Regions from separate parts of the Shewanella sp. GJ50-10 genome, predicted to be linked through region 1. Evidence: riboswitches for the same ligand, from Rfam matches in the RefSeq annotation. Region 1 holds a riboswitch; the other holds the start of a gene.
What was found. A riboswitch is a leader RNA that binds a small molecule or an ion and turns the genes downstream of it on or off. The one in region 1 is predicted to bind thiamine pyrophosphate.
Positions count from the first base shown of each region.

Region 2: it holds a riboswitch for thiamine pyrophosphate, as region 1 does, so the genes downstream of both, AC0L4E_RS07100 (TonB-dependent receptor) here and thiC (phosphomethylpyrimidine synthase ThiC) in region 1, are expected to answer to the same signal.

Region 1 is NZ_JBVVSS010000001.1:1,900,152-1,908,646, reverse strand. It holds gene AC0L4E_RS07910 (thiazole synthase) at 1-367, opposite strand, end outside; partial or broken gene thiS (sulfur carrier protein ThiS) at 383-571, opposite strand; gene AC0L4E_RS07900 (HesA/MoeB/ThiF family protein) at 608-1,450, opposite strand; gene thiE (thiamine phosphate synthase) at 1,443-3,089, opposite strand; gene thiC (phosphomethylpyrimidine synthase ThiC) at 3,092-5,140, opposite strand; TPP riboswitch at 5,387-5,485, opposite strand; gene AC0L4E_RS07885 (hypothetical protein) at 5,700-7,025, opposite strand; gene trhA (PAQR family membrane homeostasis protein TrhA) at 7,405-8,085, shown strand; gene AC0L4E_RS07875 (MGMT family protein) at 8,191-8,495, shown strand, end outside.
Region 2 is NZ_JBVVSS010000001.1:1,708,671-1,717,165, forward strand. It holds gene hinT (purine nucleoside phosphoramidase) at 1-132, shown strand, start outside; gene AC0L4E_RS07090 (PaaI family thioesterase) at 143-1,153, shown strand; gene AC0L4E_RS07095 (YcfL family putative periplasmic lipoprotein) at 1,234-1,623, shown strand; TPP riboswitch at 1,772-1,883, shown strand; gene AC0L4E_RS07100 (TonB-dependent receptor) at 1,998-4,184, shown strand; gene AC0L4E_RS07105 (YkoF family thiamine/hydroxymethylpyrimidine-binding protein) at 4,344-4,604, shown strand; gene pnuC (nicotinamide riboside transporter PnuC) at 4,713-5,375, shown strand; gene AC0L4E_RS07115 (phosphotransferase) at 5,444-6,481, shown strand; gene AC0L4E_RS07120 (DUF6279 family lipoprotein) at 6,526-7,371, shown strand; gene AC0L4E_RS07125 (HvfX family Cu-binding RiPP maturation protein) at 7,474-8,058, shown strand; gene AC0L4E_RS07130 (NAD(P)H nitroreductase) at 8,149-8,495, shown strand, end outside.

The DNA.
Region 1 (8,495 bases):
CTTTACTACAGAGTATTTCTGCCGCTTTTAACGTTTCTACAGCATCTGGCATTAAGTATTTAGGGTCTGGATGTATTTCTAGCTTGATCAACTTTGTAGATAACATTTCGCTGGCAAGTTCGGCTGCAAAAATAGCTTCTTTGGCATTACGTGCTCCTGCAGTATTGGGTAATAACTTAACTCCCATTTGCTGCAATGGCGTCAGTAAGTCATCAAAATCTTTACTGTGATCAATGCGCTTCATTGCTAGCGTCACTAATTGGGATTGAGATGCCGCTATCGCCGCTAACATTGTTTTAGAATCAGTAAATTTCCCTGTTCCAGTAAACAAACGAGATTCGAATTCATGATTGGCAATTGATAGCATGTTACCCCCTGCTACGGCTGAAAATACGTCAATTTTGTCACTTTGCTGGCATTCAATCTGCGCCCAACGACTACGAGGGACAACTTGGTCATTCAGAACCAGTGCCAATGATTTCGGGTTTAAATCTTTTAACTCAACTAACTGCAGCAAGCTTGCGTTGCTTTGAAGTTTTTCAGCTGAACCATTAAATTCTATTGTGATCATAATTTTTCCTAACGTACTTAGAAGGCTGAAAACTGCTTAATTTAAAGCGCAAATACAACAGTTTGGATCTTGTGACATGCCTACATTGCGCCACTGCAGACTATTAGCATTGAATAAATGCAGTCGGCCTTGTAAATCTCGCTTTTGTAATTCATCGCTTTTTAACCAATTTAAGCCGAGTAAAGCTTGCATTGATGCAACGGACAATAATGCTGAAGTAAGCACTCCAGCTTGCGCGCATGACTGATTTACGGCTGAATCTTCTGGATAAAGACATTGATAACAGCCCGCTTCATTGTCAGTATTGTTAAACGATAAGCTGTCAGATCCAGAGCTATTTTTATCATGAGTGACGACATGGTCACCGAAAGAAATTGCCTGAGTAAAATCGAGACAGAATAGCTGCCCATTGGCACCGCTTACTGCGCCACTTATCAGGGCTTTTTTAGAACTGACTGCAAATTGGTTTATCAGTAATCGAGAAGTAAAATTATCAGTGCAATCAAATACCAAATCTGCAGCATTTAATATTGTGTCATCTTGACCTGTAAACCTTTGACATAGTGGTGTTATAACGCAATCAGCATAAGCTTGAGAGAGCTTTTTGGCGGCAACATCAACTTTATTAAGGCCAATATCTTCATTGTGAAACAGCAATTGTCTTGGCAGGTTTGATAGCTCGACTCTATCATCATCCATCAAGGCAATCTGGCCGACGCCAGCTGCTGCAAGTTGATTCGCTACAGCATGACCTAAGCCGCCAATACCAATAATGACCACAGCGCTATTCATTAATTTAAGCTGACCATCTTCGCCCATATCTGGCAGTAACACATGGCTTGAATAACGCATAAATTGAATATCTGATAATTTATTCATGGCTTGACTCGCGCGATAAAGATAAGTCATCACCTTGCCACTGACTTAATAAACGTTTGTATGCTGATGTTGGATAGGCTGCTTCAGTTACCGCTCTTACCACAGCAATACTATCGACTTTGCAGGCTTTTATCTGATCAAGCACCTGCTCATCTATGCCACCAATTGCCACTGTTGGACACACTGATTTAAGCAGAGCTGCGTAACGGGCTAACTTCGTTAAACCTTGAGGGGCTGATGGCATCACCTTAGTGGTCGTTGGGAAAATATGCCCAAGAGCGATATAGGAAGGTTTTAATTGATGGGCAAGTAAGATCTCAAAAACGCTGTGACTCGATAAACCAATCGCAACCCCCGCTTCATTAATGACATCTAGCGGCGCCAGTTCTGCGTCTTCTTGGCCTAAATGAATCCCAAAAGCGCCATGTTTTAAAGCAAGTTGCCAATGATCATTAATAAACACTTGAGCTCGATAATCACGCCCTAAAGTAATCGCTTGTTGAATTTGAGTTTCTATATGCTCATCTAATGTATCGCCAGATTGTTTTATTCTAAGCTGAACGGTTGTGCATTTCGCTTTAAGTAATGCTTCGAGCAAAGCAATATCGTCAACAACGGGATAAACCCCAATATCTTGCTCTAATTTCGCAAAAGCTTTATTTGAACCATGACTTGAACCAATAACTTGATCAGCAGAGTTCGTTAGATTTTTGTCCGAATCACTTGCGTAATAATGACTAACATGAGGATATAGACCAATATCATTTGGCCAACCTGTTTTAGCTAAAGGGCCAGCGCCTTTGCCAAATTGCACACTATCTAATAAGCCTTTTGACACGTACGCTTTCGCCATCACAATTGCATCGTGAAGAACGTACTCATGTGCCATAAAACAAGCAATGGCTGAAGATAATGTACAGCCACTACCGTGATTATTATTAGTTTCAATACGTTTGGATGATAGCCAATAACTTTGATATTGATGTGATTCGCTGACACCTAAAACCTGCTGGCAAACGAATAAATCACTGGCTGTATCTCCTTGCCATTGCTCGGCATCACCGCCTTTTGCAATAAGATTACATTTTAAATCTTTATTTAAAAACGAAGCAGCATCATAAAAACTCGCTTTACCTAAATCGGTTTTTACAGCTGATTTTGCTACTAGCCTAAACAACTCTTGGGCATTGGGCGTCAATAAAGTGATTAAACCTTTAAAAGCGCTAAAATCCAGCTCTGCTTGCTGGTTTAAACCATCACCGCAACTGGCCACCATCACAGGATCGACAATCACAGGCACGGTTTTGTTGGCAATATCTTTGCTTCTAAAGGATTTAAGCCACTTAGCGATAATATCTAGCTGTTGTTGATTGGCAATCAGCCCAATTTTTATTGCTGCAGGAATTAAATCAGCTTCAAGCGCATTTAACTGAGCAATTACCATTGCATCTGATAATGGTTCAACCAAGCTCACTTCCACAGAGCTTTGGGCAGTGACTGTAGTAATCACACTGCAACCGAAACACCCTAAGTCGTTCATCGTAGCCAAGTCTGTTTGAATACCAGCCCCGCCACCACTGTCTGAACCGGCAATGGTCCAGACAATAGGTTTGTTATTACCTTGCATTAGTTGAGACATACTTAGCCCTCAACGTTTTCAAGTTCAGGAGTTTTGTTTACTGAAGTTTCATCTGGTGCAGTTTTAGTGGCGTTTTGATTATCAGAAACAGAATGATAAATAGCTGAGCCTGTAGCTTTGAATTCGGCAGATTTTTGTGCCATTGCCGCATTTACATCTAGTTCGATACTGCTATCTTGTTTTGCTTGGAACTCATTTGCATCAACAATTGAAATAGTCTGTTCAACACCTGTCGATAATGCCTGCTTTTCTTGTTTAGCAGCATACTCTCGAACTTCCTGTGTAATTTTCATTGAACAGAATTTGGGGCCACACATTGAGCAAAAGTGGGCTACTTTGGCCGATTCTTGCGGCAATGATTCATCATGATATGCACGGGCAGTATCGGGGTCTAAGCCAAGGTTATATTGATCTTCCCAGCGAAACTCAAAACGTGCTTTCGACAATGCATTATCACGTATTTGTGCAGCAGGATGCCCTTTTGCGACATCTGCGGCGTGGGCTGCAATTTTATAGGCAATTAAGCCCTGTTTAACATCTTCTTTGTTTGGTAAGCCAAGATGCTCTTTAGGGGTGACATAACACAGCATTGCAACACCATACCAGGCCATTTGGGCTGCGCCGATGCCAGAAGTAAAGTGATCATAACCCGGTGCGATATCCGTTGTTTGTGGGCCTAAAGTATAAAAAGGCGCTTCATCACAGTGGGCTAGTTGTTTTTCCATATTCACTTTAATGAGTTGCATTGGCACATGGCCAGGGCCTTCGATAATGGTTTGCACATCGTATTCCCATGCCACTTTGACCAACTCACCTAAGGTCTCAAGCTCTGCAAATTGCGCTTCATCATTGGCATCTGCAATGCTACCTGGACGCATTCCGTCACCCAGCGATAAAGACACGTCATAAGCCGCACAGATCTCACAGATCTCTTTAAAGTGTTCATACAAAAAACTTTCTTTGTGGTGACTCAAACACCACTTGGCCATAATTGATCCACCGCGAGAAACAATGCCCGTTAAGCGTTTAGCCGTCATTGGGACATAACGCAGTAACACCCCAGCATGAATAGTGAAATAATCAACGCCTTGTTCAGCCTGCTCAATCAAGGTATCGCGAAACACTTCCCAGTTAAGGTCTTCAGCAACACCATTCACTTTTTCTAACGCTTGATAAATTGGCACAGTACCAATTGGTACTGGTGAATTCCTGATTATCCATTCGCGAGTTTCATGAATATAACGGCCTGTAGAGAGATCCATAACCGTATCGGCGCCCCACCGCGTTGACCAAACAAGTTTTTCAACTTCTTCTTCAATCGATGAGGTCACGGCTGAGTTACCGATATTGGCATTCACTTTAACTAAAAAGTTACGTCCAATAATCATAGGTTCAGCTTCTGGATGGTTGATGTTAAGCGGAATTATCGCACGGCCGCGAGCCACTTCATCACGGACAAACTCTGGGGTAATTGGTTGCCCGATCACTGCGCCAAATGCTTCTCCAGCAGCTTTTTGAGTTAATATTTCATCTGTGACTTGCTCTCTTGCCATATTTTCACGTATGGCAATATATTCCATTTCAGGCGTGATGATACCCTGACGAGCATAGTGCATTTGGGTTACACATCTGCCTGTTTTAGCACGTCTTGGTGGCACTAATGCTTCAAAACGTAAATGATCTAAACCATCATCAGCTAAACGTTGCTGAGTAAAGTCTGAACTCACACCAGCGAGCTGCTCGGTATCTTCACGTTCATCAATCCAGCTTTCGCGAAATTTGTTTAAACCTAAACGTACGTTAATTTCAGCATCGGGATCAGAGTACGCCCCCGCGCAATCGTAAACCTTAATAGGTGGATTACTCTCGGTGACAGGAGCATCATCGGTTCCACCTAAAATAGTGTCTGTCTGATGAATTTGGCGCATGCCCACTAATAAATCTTTACGGGAACCAGTAAGATAAATTTTCTCAGAATTAGGATGTTGTAGCGGCTTTAATGTATCAATAAAAGCTTGTGCTTGTTCACGGGTTTGGCGACGATTTGACATTAGCAACCTCAAAAATAATTAAAAAGAGTTGCTTGTCTGGAGAGGTTTGTTGATGACGAGCGAGTTATAAATAACCCTGTAATTTGCTTTGATGATAAAGTTTTAAATAAACCTCTTGTTAGAAGCCTATATAACTTTACGCAATATAAAACTCTTGCTGTTGATGACGGCAAAATTTTAATGGTCGTCAAAACACATCAAATAGTTTTAAACTTTCAATAAATCTGAAAACAGAAAGAAGAAATAGCAAATTAACTGCTTGTTTCCTTCGCAGGTTTTAACCTGATCAGGTTCAACGGATCCCGAATAAACGGTCTCAGCCATAAGGCACTCCGACAAGATGTGAGCAGTATACTCAGCATATTAGTTAAAATACAAGTGAATTGATTTCAATTTTAACAACACAAGCCTGATATTTATTCATAACTTAAGAGTCTGATAATATTATTTAAAATAATAGTGCGTCTCAGTTTAATAAAATTCTGATGAATTTTTATCTAAGCAAAAATAATAAAAATATGCGCATCGGATAAAACATTAACAAGTGTTGCGCAAAACATTACGGCAATTGTACTTTCGATAACCTATTCTGGATTGCTTTATTTAATGCCTTTTTCATTCGAGCACTATCACAGGGTTCAGCAAATCCTAAACCTTCTGCGTGTGGATTAATTTGAGTTGGCAACGGAACAATTCGATAGCAAGTATCACCATGTTTCATTATCCGATTTGGGTCTAAACGGTGGTCGAGGGTTGTGGCTTGTCGCTTATCTTCTATTTCTATGATTTCAATATCAAACATCTCAGGCGTCAATTCACTCAAACTAGCACCATCACCAGAGGTTGCTATATGCGCTTGTTGTGAAACCAATGTTTTCAACGCTTGTTGATTTAAGTTTTTCAACACATTGCTTGTCGCTGAATTCAAAACATTAAATTGTGAGTCACTTAATTCATTTTTATTGAACAGGTGCGAATGGATAGCCTCGTCCTTCGGCTCCTGCAGATACATACTGTCAACGCTGCTCCAGTTAAATTCAGTATCTAGTTTACTGGAAGAAGTATTTATCGTTTTATCATTTATAGGGTCGACAATTATGGGGTCGACATTTAATGACTCATCATTTATTGGTTCGTCTACAGTGACTTTTTCGATTATAACTTCTTCAATAAGAGCTGCAGATTGGGGTGTTTGCTCGATAACTTGTTCTAATGTTACCGGCTTCACTTCAGTATCTGGCGGTATATTTTCTTGTGGCTTTGTTGGCGCAATTACTGAGGTAGACTCGGAATTAACTTCAGGTGACTGTTCTGATGTTTCTGCTATAGCCTTTGCTGAAGTCTGCTCTGGGGTGCTTTCAGGTTGAGTGGCTGGAGACATTGCCGCTAACTGTTCAGCAGTAATGAAGTAAGCGTTGATTTCTTTATTCTTTAATTGTGCTTGTATTGGACTGTCTATGTGCTCTTGTTGCTTAGCTTTAGCTATTTCGACAAATACATCTACGGTTTGCTCAGCCAGTATCAATAGCAATAAGAAACCAGCTAGATGAACTATCGTCACTAATAAAACACTTAGGGACAGTGTCTGTTTTAACCTTGACGCAAAAGAATGATTTTCAACAAGTACTGATGATGACCTACTAGAGTCATTTGACACCGCACACAAACTGGGAATGGCTAGGGAGACGTCTGTATTAATTACGCTATTGGATTCTGAAAAAGCCAAACCTGATTGTTCAAAGTCGATATCTTTAACTTGCGTCTGTCTTTCTGCAGTAATAAATGGCGTTACATTGCCTAGTTCAATATTCTCAATAGACAGATCTTGTTCCAACAATTTAATATCTTTTGCTGTTTTTAAATCTGCTTCATGTTTATTGACCATTTAGCGCATCCTATCGCTCAAAAACTTACTCATCTCATTTAAACGGTAATTGATTGGTTCGTTTAACCACCTAGGGTTTAACCACCTAGGGTTTAACCACCTAGGGTTTAACCACCTTGGATTTAACTACATAGGGTTTAATCACTTAGAGTTTAATCATCATGCTTTGAATATCTTTGTTTGAATATCATCAGATTCGTAATTACAAAAATAGTTCACTTAAGCAGCAATTTACCTTAAACCACAATAATTAAAGACTAATATTCTGAATCTATTAGCAAAAAAAATTAAGCTTACACGTGTACGCTTAATTTCTAGTATTTTAGAATTTAAGCTGTTACTCTAATTTCTACATTGCTTAACTAGGTTGTATGCAAAGATGTCCCTTGAGTTAAATGCAGATCAAAAAATTGAAGCTAGCCAGCACCAACAATCAGATTATTGCGCAACTGAAGAGTTAGCAAATAGCGTTACTCATGGTATTGGCGTGATTGCAGGCCTTATCTCCATGGTTGCAATGCTAGTGAAAGGAGCTTCACATTTAAATGCCACTGAAATGTTTGGTATTGGGGTTTATGGTCTAAGCATTGTTTTATTATTTCTCGCATCAACCCTATACCACTCAAGCACTACGCCTTTATGGCGTAAACGTTTCAAGATGGCCGATCATTGTGCCATTTATACCTTAATTGCTGGTACCTACACTCCATTAATGCTAATTAGCCTAGATGGCGAACAAGCCAATATTGTACTCGCTGCCATTTGGTTACTCGCATTAGGCGGTATTGTATTTAAAACCCTGTTTATAGGCCGATTTAAAGCTTTCAGTGTCATACTTTATTTGATCATGGGCTGGCTATGCGTCACTGTGATGAGCGATCTTATTAAAGGCATGTCCGATTTAGGATTTAATTTATTACTAGCGGGTGGCGCTTTCTATAGCATTGGGGTCATCTTTTATGTCAATAAACGTATACCCTATAACCATGCTATTTGGCATTTATTTGTGTTAGCTGGCGCACTATCTCATTTTCTATGTATCTTTTTAACAGTGATTTAGGAGTTTAATCACTGTCTAAAAATTTTGACCTCACTTTTGCTCGGCAATCATTCCTATCAGCACAATGATGCATTATGCTGTTGTTTTAACTGTGATGATTTATACATGAACGAGCTATCTTCGAAACAAAAAATTTGGTTTATCGTCAACATGATCCCCGAAGGTAATGTTCTCGCCTACGGTAAGGTTGCCGATCTTGCAGGTCTTCCAGGCCGTGCACGTTATGTATCTAAAGCATTAAAAGACGCCCCATCCCATCTTAACCTTCCTTGGCATAGAGTCATTAACAGCCAAGGAAAAATATCCTTTAAACTCAATACCATTAGTTTCCAAAATCAGCAAGAGCGTCTAAGATCAGAAGGAATTGAAGTGAACAAAGGTAAAATTTCACTGTCAAAATTTGAATGGAA
Region 2 (8,495 bases), 190 kb from region 1:
GCTGGTATTGCTGAAGATGGCTACCGTTTAATTATGAATTGCAACAAACATGGTGGCCAAGAGGTTTATCATATTCACATGCACTTGGTAGGCGGTAAACCATTAGGTTCTATGCTTAATCACGCAGGATAAATTAAGCGAAATGAAAATAAACAGTGAATTTTTCCCGTTAACAGAAGTAGCGACCCGCTTTGTTAATCAATTAGCCCAATGCCGACGTTTGAATATCAGCGTACTTGAAGCCAGTGAACACCATGTATTACTAGAGCTACCATATAGCCAAGATATTATTGGTGACCCTGATACTGGTGTTATCCACGGCGGGGTAGTGACTACGTTAATCGACACGGCATCAGGTACGTCGGTTGTGAGTGCAATTTTAGCTAAGTACGAGTCTTTAGAGATATCACCAACACTGGATTTGCGTGTTGATTATATGAAGCCCGCGGAACCTGATAAGCCGCTATATGCCATTGCCGAATGTTATCGTTTATCTGCTAATGTCGCATTTACTCGAGCAATTGCATATCAAGACAGTGTTGATGACCCTATTGCTCACGCTGTAGGTTCATTTATGCGTATTAGCCCTGAAATGGTAGGTGAAGAATTTCGTCAAGCATTAATGGGCGAGTCGAAAAATACTGTAGAGCCAAGCAATAGCGATATCGGTACACGGGAATCAATTACGCCAATTGCAGATGCTTTTGCGGCAGATGACTTAAATGTTCATGATATTGTTAAACGTGCCATTGACTTGAACGACTATAGTTATTTATTAGCTAAAGTGCCGTACACACAGTTTATCGGCATGAGTGTTAACCGTTTCGGTGATGAAATGGTGTTTAAATTACCGCAAAAAGACGACAATATTGGCAACCCGATTTTACCCGCTATTCACGGAGGTGTGATTGCAGGCTTTATGGAAATGTCGGCAATTGTACAATTAATGGTGTTCATGCAAGCGAAGAAAGTGCCTAAAATTATTGATTTCTCAATCGATTATTTAAGGGCTGGTTTGCACCAAGATACCTTTGCAGAGTGTAAAATTACTCGCCAAGGCCGCAGAGTCGCGCACGTTACAATCAATTGCTGGCAAACGAATAGAAAGCAATTAATTGCCACCGCGAGAGCGCACTTTTTGTTAGACCAATAAGCTTTATATATTTTATAGAAGAGTCACTTACGAACCGTCAGTTTCAAGCCCATAGGGCTAAGTTATCAAGAGGATACATGATGAAGTTTTCAATAGTCGTTGTAACATTAGTATTAATGATGTCAGCTTGTGCTAATCACACCGCTGGAGTATCAGCAGGTTCCAATGGCGAAACTCGGGTTGATAATTACTCATTTGGTCAAGAGGTCGCTGTCGAGCAAGTTAACGTGCGTACACAAGGTGATTTATTACAAGGCTCGGCGTTAATATTAAGCAAGGTTAGCACCGACCTACGTCTACAATATAAATTTACTTGGTATGACGCTGGTGGATTTACTATTGAAGATGAAGCTACTAGCTGGAAATCATTAAAACTTCACGGTAAGCAACAAATGCAGGTAACCGCTGTAGCACCTAATACCACAGCCACACGCTTTGATGTTTATGTCCGCAAAGCCTTCTCAAATTAAGCGTTAATCAATTTTAGAAAACACCCATATTTGGGTGTTTTTTTATGCCTAAACGGTTCACTTCTTTAGGTGATACAAACTTGTACTTAAATAGTTAATGAAAAGTTCTCAGTAACAGTGTCGTACTTATTGCTAATCGTTTATAATCCGCCTCGCCAAGGGGTGTTAGCTCAAAAAAGAGCTAACTGAGATGTTTTTTGACGAACCCTTAGAACCTGATCCGGCTAATACCGGCGTAGGAATAGGCTGCATTTTTTAAGACATCATTTTTGAATTAACGCTAAAACAAGAAAGCGAACTCGACAATGTTGTCACAGATGCACATCACTCATTCACTATGCTTGCCGGATCTCAAAATTATTATTTGAGGTCCTATGTCTTTATTTAAACCTAAATCGCCTGTTGCGATTGCCATTCTCGCCGCTTTATCGACTTCTGCTGTTGCACAATCTGAAGATATTGAGCGCTCAGCGCCAAATGCAGAAAAGATGGAAGTCATTGTTGTTAATGCTGACTTCAGTAATATCGAGCTTGAAAAAGCGCCTTCTAGCGTGACGGTAATCGACAGTCAGCAATTACAAGACGAAGGGGCACAGCATTTTGAAGATGTATTGAACTCTATTGCCAACTTTAACTGGTCAGGCGGCAGTTCACGTCCTAAATACTTCCAAATTCGTGGTGTTGGTGAGCAAGAAGAATATCAAGGCGCACCTAACTCATCGGTTGGCTTTATCGTTGATGATATTGATTTATCAGGTATCGGCATGGTTTCAAGCATGTACGATATGCAACAAGTTGAAGTATTACGTGGACCTCAAGGCACCCAATATGGTGCTAATGCATTAGCCGGGTTAATTTATTTAAAAAGTAATGACCCAACGGATGTATTTGAACATGGCGCACAAGTGTCAATGGGTGATGATGATTTACAAACTTTCTCTGGTTTTAGCTCCGGTCCCTTATCTGATTCAGGTAAATTGTTGTATCGCGTATCGTTAGAACAGCATTCTCAAAATGGTTACCGTGATAATACCTATCTAGAGCGTGAAGATACGAACGCCCGTGACGAGTTTACCGCTAGAGCAAAACTGCGCTGGTATGCAACCGATGACGTGCAACTTGATTTAACCTTATTACATGCCAACTTTGACAATGGTTATGATGCTTGGACATTAGATAATAATGGTTTTGAAACCATTACTGATAAGCCTGGAGTTGATAGCCAAAAAACCACTGGCGTTGGCTTAAAAGCGATTTTTACTCAGTTTGAAAAATTTGAACTGACCTCGCTAACTTCATTTGCACAAACTGACCATCACCATAATTATGATGGCGATTGGGCTAACCCTGATTATTGGGCCTCAAAAGAATGTACTGCTTATGATGATAACTGGGTCGAGATTGGCACAGAGCCATGTGTTTACGATTACACATGGGATAAGCAAGGCGACCGCAAAACGATTTCACAAGAGTTCCGTATTAGCTCAAACGAAGCAGGACGAATTTTTAACGATTCGACTGACTGGTTAGTGGGTTTATACGGCATGAACCTGAAAGAAGATAACGATTTATACTCTGAATACAATGGCTGGCCTGATGAAGTATTACAGTCAGAATATGAAGCCACCAACTATGCCATTTTTGCCCAAACAGATACCCAGTTTGGTGATGGTTATGTATTTTCAGCAGGTGTGCGATTAGAACGCCGCGTAAGTGAGTATTCCGACAGTAATGGCGATGAATTCGATCCTACAGAAAATATGTGGGGCGGGCATTTAGCGATTTCTAAAAGCTTAAACCAAGATCATAACGCTTACTTTAGAATTGCTCGCGGTTACAAAGCGGGTGGCTTTAACATGACTTTACCACCTGAACTTGCTGATAAAAAAGAATTCGATACTGAAATTCTATACAACTATGAGTTAGGTCTTAAATCATCATGGTTAGATGGCGCGGTAGCGACCAATATGGCGCTGTTTTACATGGACCGTCAAAACCAACAAGTATCGGCGTCACAGCAAGATCCTGACGACCAACAGCGCTTCATTCTATACACTGATAATGCCGGTAGCGCTAAAAACTATGGCGCAGAAGCAGACTTTAAATACTATGCCACAGATAACATAGAGTTTTACGGCAGTGTAGGTTGGTTAGAAACTGAATACGGTGATTATCAATACAATGATGGTTCAGGTAACGTAATTGACTTAACAGGGCGCGACCAAGCGCATGCGCCTAACTTCACTTACAGCGCAGGTATGAGCTATGTCAGTGATTCAGGTTGGTTCACCAACTTAAATGCCAGTGGAAAAAGTGACTTTTACTACTCAGATAGCAATGAATCCAAATCAGATGCTTACACCATATTCAATGCACGCATTGGTTATGAGTCACAGATGTGGTCAGCTTACTTATGGGGCAGAAACTTATTTGATGAGCAATATGGCGTACGTGGTTTCTACTTTGGTAATGAGCCAGATTTAGATTGGGCTGATAAACAATATGTTCGTTATGGCGATCCTCGCCAGTTAGGCATTACACTTGATGTGAAGTTTATGTAGTGTTTACTGATTATTGATAAAGCTGAATTTCTTTAACAATAACAATAGTTTTAACATTGTTATTTAACAATGAAATACAGTGAAATACCGCCATGGTTTGCCATTTCTTTGCTAAACTATGGCGGTATTTTTACTTAAGTCGCCCCTAAGGAATTCCTGATGAAATTAACAGCTGAAATCAGTATGTATCCGTTTAACGAAAACTATTTGGATCCGATTAAATGGTTTATTGGCCGTGTTGATAGCTACTCAAATATCGAAAGAAAAACCAATGCCATGGCAACACAAGTTTGTGGTGAATATGCTGATGTGATGTCAATGCTTGCTGTGGAGATGGAAGCTGCTCACCAAAAGTGGGGCAAGGCTGTTTTTGTGTGTAAATTCATTGGTGGCGAGTTAGATTTAACTCACACTGAATAACTGTTCATAGCGAACTATTGCTACTCATTATAAGAAGTAATTTTTAAGAACTAATGTCCTTAAATACTTTAGTTAATTAATTTTTGAATAGAAAAAGAAATCATTAATATGCTTGCTGAGATTTTCCAATACTTTCAAACTGCCTTAACAGAAGCCTCCGCTATGACAGGGTGGGAAGCTATTGCTGTGGTACTTGCAATCGCCTATTTAGTTTTAGCCATGAGAACCAATATCTGGTGCTGGGCTGCAGCTTTTGTCAGTACCGCTATTTATACGGTGTTGTTTTGGAAAGTCTCACTATTAATGGAATCCCTACTTAACGTCTATTATATGGCGATGGCTGTGTATGGCTTTTGGTTATGGCGCTATGGCAGTAATAAAATTGAAGGCAGCTCTCAAGATACTGAGTTAGCTATTGTGAGTTGGTCATTGAATAAGCATCTGATTATTATTGCGGTAACGTCTGTAATATCGTTGATTGTAGGTTATTTGATGGCCACGAATACTTCGGCATCTTTTCCATACCTTGATGCATTAACGACGTGTTTTGCTGTAATGACTACCTACTTAGTTGCTAAAAAAGTGATAGAAAACTGGTATTACTGGATGGTAATAAATTCGTTGTCTATATATTTGTATCTTCAAAAAGGCTTAATGCTCACTTCTGGTTTACTGGTTTTATACTTATTTATGGCGGTGAGTGGTTATTTTATGTGGCGTAAAAAAATGCAGCAAGATACGCTTGAAACACAGTTTAATCTCGCTAAATAACTCTTGTTGATAAGCTCTCTGCTAATTTTAAAACCCACAAACCGAGCGAGAATAAAGACTAATAACCGATGACAGTATTTAACCCTTGGGCATTATTGCCTGCTGATCTTAAACATCAATTGCCTTCATCGTTAGTGGTGGATATTAGCGACAATTGTACTGGTGTCGATAGGTTGTCCGCAGGCTTAAGTAACAGTAATTACCACCTTAAAATGCCATCTAAAGACTGGGTGTTACGGGATAATAAAGATATTCAGCAGTGGTGTGATAGAGATAATGAAGTCGCTTGCTGGCAAATGGCGCAAGCTATCCAATTAGCGCCTAAACTTATATGGCAAAGCGGGACTAAGCAGTTTTATTTAAGTGAGTTTATCAAGCAAGCAAGCTTTGATTGGTCATCTACATTCTCTGAATATGGCTTTAGCTCATCTAATAGACCCAAAAACAATGTCTTTCAATGTGGTGATGGTCTAGCTGAGCAGTACGAACCCGTTAGTCAATTACTGAACTTACTGAATCAACTCACTACATTAGCTTTACCCCCTAAAGCCATTAGCATTACTGAGCAGTGGCACGTCTATCTTGAGTCATTAGCTGAACTGTCAAATCACCAATTAGATAAACAATGGTGTGATGCATTTGCACAATTATTAGATTTAAAACCTGCAATGACTTCTTGGCTGGCTGATGTAGAGTCTTGTTTGATTAGGCCACAATTTTGTCATCGCGATTTATCACCGTTTAATCTATTGCTACAACAAGATAAATTGCTGTGTATCGATTTTGAATATTGCGCAGCAAGCCATCCGATGTTTGATTTAGCCTCGATTTTGGCAACTCATCAGTTAACTGATCAACAAGCTAAAGATCTTTCTGAGCAATATCTATTTCAACATCCAAACCTTCAAACCAATGCTATTCAGTATTTAGATCAAATCTATAACTGCTTTTGGGCATTTAGCGCGGCTTGGGCATTGATGATGGCAGCTAAAGGCCCAGATTCAGAAGATGATCAACTCGTTGATGCTTTAGTTAATCAAACGTCAACTGACTCAAAAACTTCATATTTTATGTTATTCAACAAATACCTATCTTTAATATCATAAGGCTATTATTCTTAATCAATAGCCAAGATTAAGGAGAACGTCCGTTGAAGAAGTCATTCGTTCCATTATTGCTGGTGGTGTTTTTGGTGGGGTGTTCCACAAAATTTAGCTATTTCTTTCTCGATTGGGCCATAGAATGGCGAGTAGAGGAGTACGTTACTTTTGATAAACAGCAGCAGAAACAGTTTGATGTATTGCTAGAGAAATTCCTAATCTGGCATCAAAAAGATGAATTACTCCGATATAGCCAGCAGTTAAACTCTCTTTCGCAAGCGATTCAAAGCCAAACTGTCACTCCTGAGTTATGGCAGCAGCAAGTCACCGATGCTAAAGCACATTGGTTTCGTATTTTTGATTTTGTATTACCTGATTTATTACCCATTTTAGCCAGCCTTTCAGATCAACAAGCTCGCGAATTGATTGAAAAGCTTAAAGAAGATAATAAAGAACTAAATCAAAAGTATGCCGGAAAAACTCCGCAGCAATTGTTAGACGATTCAAATGAAAAAGTCATCGATAACATTGACGATTGGTTAGGCAGTGTTTCGCCACAGCAACAAGCATTAGTTAAGCAATATAATAAACAGCGATTAGCGACATTAGATATGTGGCTAGAATATCGACTGGACTGGTTAAGGCAATTTCAACAAGCCATTGAAATGCGTGATGATACAGAGCTACTTGAGCAGCGTATGCGCTTATTGATGACATCGCCTGATGAATTAAAATCGGAAGTTTATCAGCAACATGTTGACCAAAACTCTCGTTTATTTGGCCAATTAGTGATTGACCTTAATAGCAGTTTATCTGCTAAACAAAGACAACATTTCACTAAAAAAATGGATGAGTTAATTACTGACCTAAGTGATCTTTCAAAAGAGATAAAGTAAATCTGAAATAAAATGTATGAGTTATTTTTGATCATGTTTTGAAAGATTTATCTACTATGCTTGGTCTAGTGACGTAATGAACGAATATTTTAAGGAATAAATATGAGTAATCTTTACCAGCAATTTTTAAACTTTTTAAAACATATTGAAGGCTTAGCGCCATTAGCCTTGCGTATTTACCTTGCGCCAGTTTTAATGCAAGCGGGTTACAACAAATTGTCGCATTTTAGTGATACCGCAGCTTGGTTTGGTAATCCAGATTGGGGGTTAGGCTTGCCTATGCCTGAGGTAATGACGGCGTTAGCTGCTGGTACAGAGTTATTTGGTGGTTTTTTATTATTAATTGGATTGGCAACTAGACTCATTGCTATTCCGATGATGTTCACCATGTTCGTCGCAGCTTTTGCTGTGCATATTGATAATGGTTGGTTAGCCATAGCAGATGCGAGTTCTTGGTTAGCGAATGATAATGTTGCTGCTTCGGCTGAAAAATTAGAGGCTGCCAAGTCAATTTTGCAACAGCACGGTAATTATGAGTGGCTAACAAGCTCAGGTAATTTTGTTATTTTGAATAACGGAATCGAATTTGCCATAACCTATTTATTCATGTTGCTGGCTCTACTTATGCTAGGTGGTGGTCGATACACTAGCCTTGATTACTTTATTCGAAAACGTTTTATGTCATAAGTTGAGTCATTAAAAAATCCCACTTCAATGTGGGATTTTTGTTAGTATCGGTCTGAATTTATTATTGTGATTGGTAAAAAGGACATTTCATTGGACGCATCAGAATTATTACTCACCCGACAATCAACGCCGAGATTAACCCTGCCAGCCCCTTCAGAATCTCAACTCGACTTTATTCTTAATGCCGCAGCAAGAGTGCCTGACCATGGTGCTTTAACGCCTTGGGAATTTATCATTGCCACTGGTGATGGCCTTAATAAGTTAGGCGAAATTTTTGTTAAAGCAGCTAGCGCGAATGGAGCTGAAGAAGCCTTTATCACAAAGGCTAAAGGCATGCCGCATCGTGCGCCTATGGTCATTACCATTGCGACTAAAAACCAACAGCATCCGAAAGTTCCATTACTAGAACAGCAACTTGCAGCAGGCTGTGCGACCAT